DNA from 2 places in the Clostridium sp. FP1 genome. Region 1 is predicted to be linked to the other one. Evidence: a T-box and tRNA genes for the amino acid it is inferred to sense, from the RefSeq annotation. Region 1 holds a T-box; the other holds one or more tRNA genes.
What was found. A T-box is a leader RNA that pairs with one kind of tRNA and senses whether it is charged. The one in region 1 lies ahead of serS (serine--tRNA ligase), so its partner is inferred to be a tRNA-Ser.

Region 1 (8,484 bases):
TAGATCCATTATTTAAAAAAGATATTTCTTTTTTTATTTTTAAACTTCCATTAATTGAATCATTATATCAAATGTTCATAATTTTGCTAGGCGTAATTGTAATTATTACGGTAGTAACATATCTTATACTAACTGCAAAGGATCATATATTAAGCATCAATAAAGGAAGTACATTTTCTAGATTTAAAAACTTTAATAACGGAATAACTAAATTTGCAGGAAGACAACTTGCTATCGTATCTTCACTAATATTATTGATGCTATCTTTGGGATATATAATAAAAGCATGGCAATTAGTATATTCGCCAAGAGGAATAGTTTTTGGGGCAAGCTATACAGATGTACATGTAACATTAAGGTTTTATCAAATAATAACAGTAGCATCATTTATCGCAGCCATAATTACGTTTATAAGCCTTATATCACACAAATCAAAACCAATGGTTATATCCATTATTGTGATTGCTTTACTAATATTTGGAGAAAATTTAGCAGCAACTGGAGTTCAGAAATTTGCGGTTCAGTCAAATGAAAAAACTTTAGAAAAACCATATATTCAATATAATATAGATAATACAAGAAAAGCTTTTAACATTGATAACATAAAAGAAGTGCCTTTTGAAATAAAAAATGATTTAACTAAAGAGGATATTAATTCAAATAAAGATACTATTGATAATATAAAAATCAATTCTTTTAAACCAGCGCTAGAGTTTTATAATCAATTTGAATATATGAGATTTTATTATGGTTTTAATGATATAGATATTGATAGATATAATATCAATGGAAAGTACACTCAAGTGTTTATTGCACCAAGAGAAATTAATTTAAACTCACTAAAAGATAATGCGAACACTTGGCAAAATAGACATTTAGTCTATACTCATGGATATGGAGTGGTTATGAGTAAAGTGAATTCCGTAACAAGTGAGGGACAACCGGATTTTGTTATTAATAATATCCCCTTAGAGAATAAAACAGGTTTAAAATTAGATAATCCTAGAATATATTTTGGTGAGAGTACCAATGATTATAGTGTAGTCAATACAAAGATTGGAGAGTTAGATTACCCTAAAGGCGGAGAAAACCAGATGAACAACTATGCGGGGAAGGCTGGTATAGAGATGAATATGGCAAATAGAATTTTGTTTGCTATAAACAAAAAAAGCACTAAGTTTTTATTATCCAACGATATAACCTCTAATAGTAAAATATTAATTAATAGAAATATAGTTGAAAGAGTAAATAAAATTGCTCCATTTTTAACATATGATAGCGATCCATACACTGTAATAAATGAAGGGAGATTATATTGGGTTATAGATGCATATACAACTTCTAATAAATATCCTTTTTCACAGCCAGAGAGCGGCGTGAATTATATTAGGAACTCAATTAAGGTTGTTATTGATGCAGTAGATGGAACCCCTAAATTTTATATAGTTGATAAAAACGATCCTATAGCAAATGCTTATTCAAATATATTTCCAAAACTATTTTCGGATTCAGAGTCAATTCCTAGTGGTATAAAAGAACACTTTAGATATCCAGAAGACATATATAATTTACAATCTAATGTACTCGGAAGATACCACGTAACAGATCCAGGAGTATTTTATAATGGAGATGATGTATGGTCTATAGCAACTAACCAAGTGAAGGTTGAGGGTAAAAAAGATAAAAATGAGGCCTCTTACCTAATAATGAAATTACCAAAGGAAAACAAAGAAGAAATGGTTTTACTTGAATATTTTAACACAAAAGGAAGAGACAACATGGTAGCTTTACTGGGAGCAAGGATGGATGCTGATAATTACGGAAAAATGGTTTTATATAAATTTCCACCAAAGGAAACAGTATATAGCCCAGTACTATTTAAACAAAGGATGAATCAGGACACAATAATATCGAAAGAACTATCACTTTGGAATACACAAGGTTCAGAAGTTCAATTTGGAGAAACCACAATTATACCAATTAAAAATTCACTACTTTATATAGAACCTATGTATCTGAGAGCTAAAGGTGAAAAAAGTATCCCGGAGATGAAAAAAATTGTAGTGTCTTATGGTGGTAAAATAATTTTAGCTAATAACATAGAGTCAGCACTCCAGCAGATATTTGATTATACTGATAAAAATAATGCATCAAAAGTTGAAGTTAACTCAAATGTAGATACAAAAGTATTAGAAAATATAAAAATTGCTAAAGATTTATATAACAAGGCAATAGAATCTCAAAAGAAGGGAAATTGGACTGAATATGGTACATTTATAAAACAATTAGGTGATATATTAGATAAAATAAGTAAGTAAAATATATCTAAATTTATTTAACATAATGTAACTATATTAAAAAATTTATGTGTTTTATAAGTGATTTATATTACATTGTATCAGCATAAAATGATAACTTAGGGCATATATACTTATATGCCCTTATTTTTATGTTATAATTTCATTTAATTTATATAAAAATGTATAGAATAGAACACATAAAGTATAAAACAAAGGAATTTGAAATAAAATGTCGAATATAATTATGTATACGAGAGTATGGGAGTATGAGGGGTATATTATGAAATATATAAACAATGATTTGTATAAAGATGGTAAAAATTCATTATGTATAGGTACAGATGTTTTAAATATAAATAATTTATCTAAGATAATAAAAAAATACATTTATGATGCTCTTATAAACGGAGAAAAAATTATATTTTTTACAGATGATATATTCTATAAAAATATTGGAAAGAATTTTAACAGCGATGAAGAATTTATAAGGCATAATATAAATATAGGTAATTTCAAAATAAAAACATATAATATTACTGCATTTAATTATGACTATAAAGAATTTATAGACATTATAGATATTATTTCTGTTGCTAAACAAAAATTGAAAATAATATGGGATTTTAAAAATGTAATTAAAAGAGCTTATAAATTAGAAACTGTAATTAAATGTGTTGAAAAAATAATAGAGTGTTCAAAAGATAATGTTTCTAATATGGTTTATATTGAAAATAGTGGTTACAGCTTTAATAGGTTATATAGATTTACTGATTTATTTGAAAAATTAATTATTATAGACAGAAATAAAGAAATGGAATTTAGGAGCAAAGATGAAATAGAAAAAGCAATATGGATGCTTCAGTCTAATTCACAGTTAAAATATCAAAATAAAAATTTAGTTTTATTTAATGATGTTTTTTCTAATATACCTAAAAGTACGGATGAAAATGAATTCAAAAAAATTATAATGAGTAAAATTAAGGGCGTATGTGATGTAGATTTTTGTATTTTAAGCAGTTCGCTTAAAGAACAAGAAAATATAATAGCTATGGATAGCTATTATGGAATAAGTAAGAAGCATAAGTACTACTTAATTAATGACCCAGAAATAATTAAGTATATTAATAAATCCAATGAAATTATATCCAGGGATAATGTAGATATATTATTGAATTTAAGTGAAGTAGTGGATTTAAAATTAGCAGATAAATTTAAATTAATGGGCATAGTAAGCTATATGGCTATTGCTGTAGAATATTATGATATCGCTAAAGGAGTAATATGGATAGGCAGATATGAAAATAATAAAGAGCTTTCTAAAAATAATATAGAACACTTAAAATCAATATGTAAAACAGCCTTTTATTTAATTCAAGAGCAAAAAAGATTTTGTGATATGCAAAATAGACTAATACAAAACGAAAAACTAAAAGCTATGGGTGAAATGGCTGCAGGAATAACTCATGACATTAATAATATACTTACGCCAATTTTAGGATCTGTTCAACTTTTAAAGGATACAGCTCAGGAAAAAGAAAATTTAAAATTACTTAGTGTTATCGAAATTTGTGCTTATGATGGAATGAATATAACTAATAAAGTTAAAAAATTAACAAAGAAATATAATGATGATGATTTTCAGACATTTAGTATAGATGGTGCAATAACAGATGCAATAGATTTAACTAAAAGTAAGTGGCTAACTGAAAGTGTTTTTAAAGGCATAAAAGTAGACATAATCAAATCATTAAAATCTAATGAAATAGTAAAAGGAAATATAACAGAAATAAGAGAGGTATTTATAAACATAATAACAAATGCCGTAGATGCTATGCCAAAAGGTGGCACAATTGAGGTTATTACAAAAAACAAAGACAATAGAGTTATTATAGAAATAAGAGATAATGGAATGGGAATGAATATAGATATTCAAAAGCGGATATTTGAGCCATTCTTCACAACCAAAGGTAATAATGGTTCAGGGCTTGGATTAAGTATTTCTTATAATATAATACTTTCACATAGTGGAAGTATGAAAATTGAAAGCGAAGAAAATGTAGGAACCTCTTTTATTGTTAAACTACCTATATGTGAAAACATGGTTAAAAATTATGATGAAATATCAAGGAATGTAATAGAGTTTGAGGGGAATGTTCTAATTATTGATGATCAAGAGCAAATAAGAAATGTTGTTGCTAGTATGATAAAATCAATTGCAAAATGTAAAATAAAGACCTGTGGATGTGAAGATTTAGATTCAGAGTTAAATAGAAGAAAATATGATATAATAGTTTGTGATTTTACTATGCCAATTATTAATGGATTACAAGTGGCGCAAAAAATTAAAGAGATAAATAAGCATATATATTTTTGTCTTATGACAGGTTGGGTAGGTTCTTTCGAGGGTCAAGAAATGAATAATGTTGATTTTGTTTTAAACAAGCCTATAAATAAAGATAGTTTGAAGCAAATGTTTTTTGATTATAAAACCAGCTTTTAATTTTTTTGCACAAATCGTGCCTCTTTTTTTAAAAAAGGATATAATAATAAGGTAAAGTAAAAAAACTTTTGTTTTATTGTGGAGGGTTACCATGGATTATGATGTACTTATTCTGGGTGGAGGTATTATAGGTTGCGCTGTGGCTTATGAAATCTCAAAATATAATCTTAATATAGCTGTAATTGAGAAAGATTATGATATAGCTGATGATGTAGCATTAATAAATACTGCTATGATATATGATGGCGTTGAAAGTGAAGATACTTTAACTGCTAGGCTTGAACGTATGGGAAATAAAATGATGGATACTATAACTGCTAAATTTAATGTTCCTTTTAAAAGATGTGGCTCCTTAATAATTGCTCAAACCGATGAAGAGGCTGCCATGATTGAAAAAACATATAATAGAGCAATAGATAGGGGCAACAAAGATGTATTAATTTTAGAATCTAAATATATATATGAAATGGAACCGAATTTAAAAGTTCATATAAAAAAAGGACTATATTCTAAAAATACAGGTGTAATTTGCCCATTTGACTTAGCTCTAGCTTATGGCGAAGTAGCTTTTGATAATGGTGTAAAATTTAGGTTAGAAGAAGAAGTAATAGACATTCAACCTATATCAAAAGGGTTCAGAGTTATTACTAATAAAAACAAATTTACTTGTAAAATGGTAATAAATACAACTCCTTCAGAAAATTATAGTATAGTAAATGAAAAAAAACTTGAAGTAAATAATAATGAAGGAATATTAAAATATATACTCTTAGATAACAATGAAAAACAAAAATTTTCTCATGCACTGTTTATGTTTAATGCTAAGGGCGAGCGCATTTACACACTTCCAACTATTGAGGGAGATACTGTTGCCGCTGTTAGTACAAAAGAGAATGTTAGTTATAATGAAGTAGTAGATAGAATATCTAAAATAACAAATGGTGTAGATAATATGGATGTTAAAATGTTTTTGGATTGGCCTTTCTTTGATGAACCTATGGTAATCGATGATAGTGGTATTGATGATGGACTTATTCAAATTAAGGGAAAACATTATGGACAGATAACAATGACTCCTGCTATAGCAAATATTGTATGTGAGAGTGTAGTTAGTAAGATGCAATGTAATCTTAAAAAAGATTTTAATGATAAGAGAAGAGAGTCTTATAAATTTAGAGAAATGTCTGATGAAGAAAGAAAAAGTATTATTAGTGTAGATGAAAAATATGGAAAAATAATATGTGCATGTGAAAAAGTAACTGAAGGGGAAATAGTGGACGCTATACGGAGACCTTTAGGTGCAAGAACAGTAGAGGGAGTTAAAAGGAGAACTGGTGCTGCCTTCGGAAATTGTCAAGGGGCGCATTGTTTAAATAAAATTGTTTCTATTTTAGCAAGAGAAACAAATAAGAAAATGACGGAAATAGTTAAGGACTCAAAAAATTCTAGTATTGTACTATATAGAATAAAAGAATTTGATAGTATGTAGGAGATGAGTTTATTTGATAGAACAACCTGATTGTAATTTAAATGAAGATGAAGCAATTTTAACAACTTTAGTTAGGGTAAAAGGTTCTAATTTGTGCAATGTGGTTTCAGTAAAAACTAGTAAGCCCATTGATAGGAAGTTATGGATTGAATGCTCAAAAGCATTAAGTAGAATACATGTAGGCCCACCTTTAAGAATAGGGGATGTAGTATGTAAGAATATACTTAATACTGGAGTTGATATTATCTGTACAAAGAATATTTAAGTAAATAACATTTAAGAGAATAATTAGTAAAGTGGCTTTAGTAATGGCTAAACTAAATATATATATATTGACTTTGTAAAAAGTGTGATGTAAAATTATTCTTAAAATAATAGCATAAAATTAAAACATAATAATGCATAAAACCTATGATGAGAATAGTAACAAAATATAAAGGTTAAGAGAGTCAGTGTTTGGTGTAAACTGATACCTTTTATTTTGTGAATCCACCTTCGAGGGACTGTGAAAAGCAGTACGGTATAACCGTTATATTTGTTAAAGAGGATTAAATATTTATATTTAATCAAGTAGGGTGGCAACGCGGAGTCTTTCGTCCCTTTTTCATGGGGATGAAGACTCTTTTTTTATATTCAAAAATAACTAAAGTATGACAATTAACACTTGTGAATAAAAAATTAATAATATATTTAAGGAGGAATATTTATGTTAGATTTAAAAAGAATAAGAAATAATCCAGAAGAGATAAAAGCATTAATGGCAGATAGAGGTGAAAATTTTGATATATCAATAATTGATGAGGTTGTAGCTCTTGATAAAAGAAGAAGAGATGTGTTAATGGAGGTTGAAGAATTAAAAAATAGAAGAAACACTCAATCTGCACTTATACCAAAGCTTAAAAAAAGCGGAGAAAATGTAGATGAAATTATGGGGCAAATGAAAAAACTTTCAGATGAAATTAAAAATTTCGATGTTGAATTGTCTGGTGTGGATGAAAAAATTAAAAATATTATGCTAAGGATACCTAATATACCGAGTGTAAATGTGCCACAAGGTGATACAGAGGAAGATAATGTTGAAGTAAGAAGATGGGGACAGCCCAAAAACTTCAATTTTGAAACTAAAGCTCATTGGGATTTAGGAATAGACAATGATATTTTAGATTTTGAAAGAGGTGGAAAGATTACAGGTTCAAGATTTACAGTATATAAAGGACAGGGTGCAAGACTTGAAAGAGCACTAATAAGTTATTTTTTAGATTGTCATGTAGATATAAATGGATATACAGAAATATTGCCTCCCTATATGGTTAATAGACAAAGTATGGTAGGAACGGGTCAATTACCTAAATTCGAAGAAGATGCCTTTAAAGTGGCTAATACAGACTATTTTTTAATACCTACAGCTGAAGTACCCGTTACAAATATTTATAGAGATGAAATATTAAATGGTGAGGATTTGCCTATAAGACATGTTGCTTATAGTGCGTGTTTTAGATCAGAAGCAGGATCTGCAGGAAGAGATACTAGAGGACTTATAAGGCAACACCAATTTAATAAGGTAGAACTACTTAAATTTACAAAACCTGAGGATTCCTATGCAGAACTTGAAAAATTACTTGTAGATGCAGAGTCGGTATTACAAGGACTTGGGCTACCTTATAGGATAGTTAAGATATGTAAGGGCGATTTAGGATTTACAGCATCATTTAAATATGATATTGAAGTTTGGATGCCAAGTTATAAGAAGTATGTTGAAATATCAAGCTGTAGTAATTTTGAGGACTACCAAGCAAGGCGTGCAAATATAAGGTATAAAGATGATAAAAAAGATAAACCTAAGTATATTCATACACTAAATGGATCAGGAGTAGCAGTAGGAAGGGCATTAGCCGCAGTACTTGAAAATTATCAAAATGTAGATGGATCAGTAACTATTCCAGAGGCATTAGTGAAATATATGGGTGGTAAAAATATAATTTCAAAATAAATGGTTAATTTAATATATACTATAATAAGTATAAAGAAATAACTTGAATATTTATAACTTAGGTACCTTTAAAAAAATGTATATTATATTTTTCTAAAGGTACCTAAGTTGTTTACTTATCATAAATTTTAAAATTTTATATAGGATATTGTAAGAAAAACAGAAATTATGTTGACAGATTATATTTATGCTGATATAATAAATA
Region 2 (8,484 bases), 1.7 Mb from region 1:
AGTTTTACTGCTTTTTCCGCAAGAGCGTCTGTAAAGTCCGTTGCGTTTGTGGAAACATAGGCTTCGATGGCATGAACCAGAACATCTATGCCAGTATCCACAACCACACGCTGTGGAACATGCTGAATACAGGTAGAGTCAAGTATGGCAATGTCTGGTGCGATAAACTCATCTACGATGCATACCTTTTCCTTACCGGAAGTAATAACGGCAAAGTCCGTTACTTCTGAGCCCGTTCCACTTGTGGAGGGAATTGCAATAAACAGCGGTTTTTTCATTTCACGACCAGCTGCGCTTTTAAGCTTCCAGGAAAAATACAGAATTCCCTTGGCAGTATCGATGGCAGAGCCTCCGCCCATTGCAACTAGGACATCTGCATCGCTTTCTTCGTATAGCTTAAGCCCCTCAGCAATTACATTGACATCCGGATCAGGGCGCACCCCTGAAAAAACAACGGAGCTTATTCCTGCCTTGCTTAGGTAATCTACCACATTTTGAAGATATCCCAGCTTTTCCATTATGGAGTCCGAGACAATAAATGCTCGGGATCCAGTAATTTGTTCTAAAACTTGTATGGATTGCTTATTAAAATAAACCTTGGATTTCAATTTAAACGTGTCTTCCATGATTTTTACCTCCTATTCTTTGCTGCTACAGTAAGAATTATTTCCAGTAACTAAAATGACTGATAATATATGATATCATACAAAACAATTAGTTTATTGCAGATTCAATATATAGTTTTAGCACTATTGTATCTAGTTAAAATCCCACATTGTACAATATTGCTTTTATTGAACAATAGCTACTTTAAAACTATGATTTTTCCGTTTTTCCTTTTTTGATATAGAAATGTGCTATAATAATAATATATTCAACATTTATAAAATAATAAATTAATATATGTGTGGTGGGATTATTAATGGAAATGGAACAATTAGTACAAAAAAAACTGCGTCTCGTCTTTAATGACGATAGCATTATATTCGATAAATCCCGTTTTGCAGGCGGACTTACCAATTACAACTACTTTATGAATATCAAGGGAACTGAATATGTTGTACGGCAACCGGGTGGCATGACCAATAAGATGATCGACCGAAAAATTGAAAAGATCAACAATCGCATGGCCTCGGAGTTTGGTCTGAATTGTGAGTGTGTTTATTTTGATGATGTAAGCGGTATTAAAATCAGCGTATGCATTAAAAACAGCAAAAACATTGCCCTTATTGATCCATGCTGCATCGCGAACTTGAGAGCTGTTTCTGGTCTGCTGAAAAGAACCCACTCTAGCCCAAAGCATTTTCCTAATTCCTTTGATTGGCAAACGGAGCTTAATAAATATGAACAGATTATTCAAGACCTTAATGGCGGTTTTTTCTTTGACTACTCTACACTTAAAAAAGAATTGGTTGATTTTATGCAAAAAAATATTAAAAATACAATTTCTGTACCTTGTCATAATGACACAGTGCCTGAAAACTTTGTTGTGGATGACAATGGCAGAACTTACCTTGTAGATTGGGAATATTCTGGAATGAACGATCCAAGCTGGGATGTGGCTGCTTATATCCTTGAATCTAGACTTACCGAAGAGGCAATACAATATTTTCTTTTGGACTACTATGGCCAATTTCTGACGCCAGGAGAAATATTAAAAATAAAATGCTACATGGTAGCGCAGGATTTGCTTTGGATGGTATGGGCCATGATTAGACACTACAGTGGCGATGATTTTCTCGACTACTGCTGTGCCAGATATGAACGCTTTCAGAAGAATGTCAAAGCAATCACGGTTTCAGGAGATTGCTCCATTGCCGATATGGTAAAGAACTAGGAAGTCATAACGGTTGGTAGAGAAAGTGTGTTTTGATGTTTGAAGTGCACCCCATAAATTGAATGGACACAACTAAAAAAGAGTTGTGTCCATTCAATTTATGGGGTGTTTTTATGGTAAATAAACCATAAATTTCTCTTATGGTGTCTTGATTTAAACTATTAGTGCAATAAAGTAACGATAGTACAAAAACTTCAAAAAATTGGCGGATATAATGCAGTAAAAAATTGCACTTTATGCCATGAAAAAATCTCTTATTAAGTTATATTAGTAGGGGGTATGTAAGCTGGAGCCGGCATTCGTTGTTAGGGAAAACGGTTTCCAATTTTCCCCTAAGTAAGGTTAAATTTTAAGGAGATTAAAGTTGCATAAAACTCTGCAAGAAATTTCTAATGACTGTGTTAAGAAAAAAAGGTCATTATAAATTATAAATTACAATTTAATGATAATATACTAAAAATATTTAAAAGAAGGGGGTTTTGTTTATGAGCGAAGTGACAGGAACAGTTAGTGCCTCGGCAATTGCTGCTAAAAAGAAGTTATCATCACAATTTTACAAAAAGGGTATATCAATCGCTTTATTCTCAGGTCTTATGTATGGATTTTATTCAGCATTTTTGACATTAGGTATGTCTAAGGGGGTTTGGGGTGATTGGTATGGTACTAACACGGCCGGTTTATCAGCTTTTGCTATTACATATTTACTAGGTGCACTTGGTAGTGCGGTAAATGATACTTGTAGTGCTGTTTGGGCATTACTTTATGCAGGGGTTAAAGGTAAACTTGGAGATTTCTTTAGATGTATTAATACTACTCCAGGTCGAGTGATGATTTTAGCGGCTCTTATAGGAGGTCCTATTTCCAGCACAGCTTATGTTGTTGGTCTTCAGATGGCTGGTTCAATAGTTATTCCTATTACTGCCCTTTGTCCAGCTATTGGTGCTATTTTAGGTAAAATATTATTCAAACAAAAATTAAACAAGCGTATGATGGTAGGCATTGGTATTTGTGTTCTTGCTAGTTTTATGATTGGTAGCACAAGTATTGGTGGAGATGCACCAAAAGGTAGGTTCCTGGGTGTTTGTATTGCTTTCATCGCTGCTCTTGGTTGGGGCTTTGAGGGTTGCGTAGCTGGTTACGGTACATCTATGATTGACTCTGAGATTGGTATTACTATCCGTCAGACAATATCAGGTCTTTCAAACTTAATTATTTTAATTCCTATTTTCGGTATAATGGCAGGTGGCGTTAAGATTTCAAATGGCCTTGTTGTTCAGGCGTTTACAAGTGGTCCTGCTATGATTTGGTTTGCTGTAAGTGGTCTTTGTGCATTCGTTTCGTATATGAGTTGGTATAGGGGTAACAGCATGTGTGGTGCCGCTCTCGGTATGGCGTGTAATGGTACATACTCATTCTGGGGACCGTTCTGTTGTTGGATTATACTTGGCGTATTTAGCGGTATGAAAGGTTGGTCATTACCGCCTATCGCTTGGATGGCTGCTGTATTAATGATGTTTGGTATCTTAGTAATATCTATGAATCCAATGGACTTGTTTAGAAAAAAGGAGGTAAATTAGTATGAAAGCTCTTAACTATGCTATTTTAAAACATTTCACAAAAGTTAAAGAAGCCTGCGCTGAAGACGTTATTGAAGCTCTAAAAGGCGAATATGCTAATTTCAAAGCGTTTAAAAGAGAAGATGTAATCTCAGCTTTAATGACAGCTGAAGCTAATGGCCTTCTTGAAGAAACAAGATTTAATATGGATAAGGCAGATGTCTTAAGAGTTTACTATCATGCAAACGAAGAAGGCGCAGCTACAATTAATAAATACATTAAAGACTAATAATTTGGATTAGGATTTGAATATTAATATTTATTTTAATAAAGGGTGTATTTTGTACCTAATTATGGTATAAATTACACCTTTTGTTTTTGAATTATTGTTAGTTTATTTAGAATAACATCTAGTTTTTTATACATCTCTTTATTTTTATTAATATTAAAAATCTATATCATAATTATAATTGATATGAGTCTGTTTGCTAGGGTTTGATGACTTCATTATCACTTATTGAATCTAGTGGTATATTCTATTATAATATGTATAATACACTATTATTAGAGTGAGGGGATTTAATGAGAAAAAATGTAAAAACGGCTATATTATCAGTTTTAATTATTATAACTACATTTATAATAATAAGACGTTTTACGGTACTATATTTTGAAGTTAAAAATATTGACTTACCTACCAAAGCGAGTAGACAAATTGGAGATATGAGTACTCATAAATGGATAACAGTAAAAAAAATGTCTAGAAAATATAATATAAGTGAAGAAGAAATCTTTAAAACTCTTGAGATTGTTCCGCAGAAGGGTGATGAAAATTTATATATCAAAGACCTAGGCAAAAAACACAATAAGACTTTAAAAGATATGAAGGACAATTTAAAGAAAATAATAGAAAGTGATAAAAATATACAAGGTAATAGAGAGATAGAAGGTAGAAAACATGAGTGAATTTAGTAATTTACTAATAGAATGTTTTCGAAACTATAATATTTGGTTTTTAAGTAGTATCATTGTACTTCAGTGTATAGGGATTCCGACAGGAGCATCTTTACTTGTAATGGCATCTGGAGCTTTTGCTTATGCTGGTGAATTTAATGTGGTGAGTCTTTTACTAGAAATTTGGTTTTTTTCATGGGTTGGGGATAATATTGCTTATATTATGTGGAGATTTATCGGACATAAAGCTTTAAACAGGCATTATAAAGTAAAAACTTACGTTAAACCTAAAATATTGAAAGCTAAAAATTATTTAAATAAACATGGAAGAAGTTCAGTTTTTTTTAGCAGATTTATAATATCGGCTATGGGACCTTTTATAAATGCTGCAGCAGGTCTTTCACGATATAAATTTTCGACATTTAGTTTGTTTGTCGCTTTAGGTGAATTGTTTTGGACTTGTATATACTTGGGACTAGGATATTGGTTTGGGGATTCATTTGAAACTATAGTTCCTATAGTAACAGGATTTGGACAATTCATAACTTACATAGCAATTTTAATTATTGCTCTATACTTTTTTATTAAAGCAATTAGAAACAAGAAGAGTAAACGCTAGTCATTATGGTTCTTGTTTTCAAAATGGATATCCTTAGCTATAATTTTAAAAATATACTTTAAATAAAATTTAAATATGTTATACTGTAAAAGGTAACTTATTATATGGAGAGATGTCCGAGTGGTCGAAGGTACCTGCCTCGAAAACAGGCGAAGGGGTTATTCCGTTCCGAGAGTTCAAATCTCTCTCTCTCCGCCAAGGATTTTAAAGGGTTTATAAGTCTTTTTCATATTTTCTATATACAAATACATTCAAGATAGTACGTATGATTTTTCGAAGGAAAAAGAGAAGTTATGCGTACTTTTTGCCTTTTCTATGGTTATTAAGAACATTAGGTCTTAACCTTTATTTTCACTTTCCTATAAATAAGTTGTAAAAATGAAACCGAAGTATCATATTTGTGATAGTGGTATATTAATGCCTGCTGCATAGACATAAACCATAGAAACAGTGGTATTAACAACAATATCGTATTCGTTAGTGTATATATAGTTTTTCTTGTGTAAAAACTATATATTATTAGAAGTGAAACTAACATACACGTTATTATGACACTATCATTATAAGACATTTCAATAGGTATATCACTTGTAACTACCATTTTATATACCCATATTATTAGTACGAACGTACTTACACCTATGCCAATTAAAATATCCTTTATTTTGTTCATGCTTACTTAAACACTCCTATCTTTCCCGTATCATTAAATATTTTAGAGATATTTAATGAAAGATTACTATTGTGACACAATATTTTACAAGATTGGAATAACTATAAAGACACAATTATTCCAATCTTTAAGAATATCATAAGAAAAGATTATACAATGCTATTAACGATTTTTGACAATGATAACGGGCTAACTATTATTGGTGAGTTAGCATTAGGTATAGGTAGTGGTTGTACTCTAGATTTGCCATTTGTTACTGGTGTCGATACTCTAATTCCTCCATTTTCAGTATGCTCTTTACTATCTGGAACATATTCCTTTTCAGTTGATTTAATTATTATTCTGCTAGTCTTATCTTCAATTCTATTACTATCATTATTAATGAAATTAATAGATAGTAAAGCAATGCAACTAATAAAAACCATATATAAAATATACTTATGACAGTGTTTTAATTTCAAGACAGACCCTCCTTTTTATTCCGTCATACATTACAAGTACGGAACATATTGTACTTACGATTGTGCCATATATTTACATAAAGTATTACAGGGAACATAGAGATTATGTTGATGAAAATATTGATAAAACAGGGTATTGACGATGTAGTATAGCGTAGGGTAAACAAAACAAAAGCAGAGTTACAAAGAGGATTACGAATTTTTCTTTATGTATATTGTTAATGCCTTAATTAGCAAGTAAACTAAATAGATTATAATTGCGTATCCTAGAATACTAATTATGCACATAAACATTATCGTGAATGCTTTACTCAATTCTATTCCACTCTTTAAGTTGTTTAACATTTTTAAAAAAATAGCAAACATCTCATTAAATATATTCCATATATTGAAAAAAAAGAACGTGGAAATTGTTTTGGGATTAATTGGATAAGGAGAAATCTTACTTTTTTTTGATATTTTTGAATGCTACAATGAAATATGTTTGTAATACAACAATTTTATAAAGAATGAAAAAAAGGCAGGATATTTCCCTGCATTATTTATTAATCCCACTATAGTGATTAGTTATTAGTAGTTTTCCAGACTTTGTGATAAAATATCTCTTTAAAGCCTTCTTTTGTATATCCTTTATTAAATGCCATGTGCATACATGGATTTTTTTGCGATGACATCAATATCCAACCATCATGTAGTAGGGTATTTGTTAATTGTTCAAGATTGCGTTCATTATCTATTTCCAATAAAATATAAATAATCTTTACTTCGCCATAAAATAAGTTTGACATAACTCTTTAACTGAGAAATGTCTTCAGATATCGCTGATATGCCCTACGCCTATCAAGTTTTACACTTTTTGACTTACCATTATTCGCAAGTGACAATATGCTCAACATTATCCCTCGAATTAAGTAGCTTATCTGCAAAAAAAAGCTTGGATATGCAACATAATCTTTTAACTTATCGATTGGCAACCAATGCATATATTCACGTACACCTTGTGAATAGCTGTTGCTATCCAACTCTTTTGTACCTCTTGATTTCATTAGAAAATAAAATGCAATTTCATGGCTCTTCAAGCCATCAAAAAAATTCTCATGAATAAACGCTAATCTGTCAACTTCATATGCAATTCCCGTTTCTTCAAATACTTCTCGCTTAACTGCATCTTCTGCCCTTTCTCCTAAATGCACTCCACCACCTATAGAATAATAGTAAGAATTCAATTCATTTTTGATATAAATGAGAAAATACTTAAGAAGGCGGTAAAATCATATGATAATTTCAGAAGTAAGTAAAAAGTTTGATCTTTCACAGGATACACTCCGCTATTATGAACGAATCGGACTGTTTCCTAGTGTAAATCGAAATAAAAGTGGAATGAGGGATTATACAGAAGAAGACTGCAGGTGGGTCGAATTTATTCACAATATTCACAATAGTTAATACAATGAATGGGTTTTGAATGTTTTATTCGTACCATTCTTTTTTTATTTATTATAATTATCGGTAAATAGTAAATTTGTTAATTAAATAGCTAGGCTAGATACATAGAAACACTCTAAATTTATTGATGAAGTAAAACTTTAATTAGATTTAAATATAATGACAAATTTAATGGAAAATTGTAATAATAGAATGAAATAAAGAATAATGTTGCAAAAAAACATTGAAATATGACGAAAAAGGTGATAATATTGGTTTATGTTATTTTAACCTGAAAATATTTATACAAAGGGGGACATTATGGATTTATTAAAACTATCAAGTAGTTTAGACAACTTCTTCTGGGGAAAAGTAATTATTTTCCTATGTATCGGTGCTGGTATTTTCTTTTCGGTTATTATGAAATTCCCACAAGTAAGACTAATCAAAGACATGGTTGGTCAGTTAATCGGTGGTAAAAGCTCAGAAACTGGAGTATCTTCTTTCCAAGGCTTTGCAATGGCTTTGGGCGGACGTGTTGGTACTGGTAACATTACTGGTGTTGCTAGTGCAATTTACTTTGGCGGCCCTGGTGCGGTTTTCTGGATGTGGGCAATCGCATTCTTAGGTGCAGGTTCAGCTTTCATCGAATCATCTTTAGCTCAGGTATGGAAGGAAGAGGTTCACGGTGAGTATCGTGGTGGTCCTGCATACTATATCGAAAAAGGATTACACAGCAAATTCTTCGGTAGGGCATTTGCTATACTTGCAATTCTTGCTTGTGGAGTATTGCTTCCAGGTATACAATCCAACTCATTCGTTGTAGCTGCTGGTACAGCATTTCCTGTATCGCCCTTGGTTTGGGGTATAGTTTATACAGTAATAACTGTAGCGGTAATTTTTGGCGGTGGTAAGAGAATTGCAAAAACTGCTGAATTTGTAGTTCCATTTATGGCTAT

Region 2: it has a tRNA-Ser gene. The T-box ahead of serS (serine--tRNA ligase) is inferred to sense a tRNA for this amino acid. The anticodon was not compared.

What each region holds. Positions count from the first base shown of each region.
Region 1 covers NZ_JAAMNJ020000001.1:19,003-27,486, forward strand. The annotation lists gene G9F70_RS00090 (UPF0182 family protein) at 1-2,318, shown strand, start outside; gene G9F70_RS00095 (hybrid sensor histidine kinase/response regulator) at 2,581-4,800, shown strand; gene G9F70_RS00100 (NAD(P)/FAD-dependent oxidoreductase) at 4,892-6,289, shown strand; partial or broken gene G9F70_RS00105 (DUF1667 domain-containing protein) at 6,306-6,554, shown strand; T-box leader at 6,692-6,893, shown strand; gene serS (serine--tRNA ligase) at 6,996-8,279, shown strand.
Region 2 covers NZ_JAAMNJ020000001.1:1,737,781-1,746,264, forward strand. The annotation lists gene G9F70_RS08435 (1-propanol dehydrogenase PduQ) at 1-626, opposite strand, end outside; gene G9F70_RS08440 (phosphotransferase) at 923-1,837, shown strand; gene G9F70_RS08445 (hypothetical protein) at 2,323-3,414, shown strand; gene G9F70_RS08450 (hypothetical protein) at 3,416-3,682, shown strand; gene G9F70_RS08455 (hypothetical protein) at 3,976-4,359, shown strand; gene G9F70_RS08460 (DedA family protein) at 4,352-4,966, shown strand; tRNA gene G9F70_RS08465 (tRNA-Ser) at 5,073-5,164, shown strand; gene G9F70_RS08470 (hypothetical protein) at 5,298-5,639, opposite strand; gene G9F70_RS08475 (hypothetical protein) at 5,789-6,100, opposite strand; gene G9F70_RS08480 (hypothetical protein) at 6,664-6,888, opposite strand; partial or broken gene G9F70_RS08485 (NUDIX hydrolase) at 6,968-7,347, opposite strand; partial or broken gene G9F70_RS08490 (MerR family DNA-binding transcriptional regulator) at 7,376-7,525, shown strand; gene G9F70_RS08495 (alanine/glycine:cation symporter family protein) at 7,847-8,484, shown strand, end outside.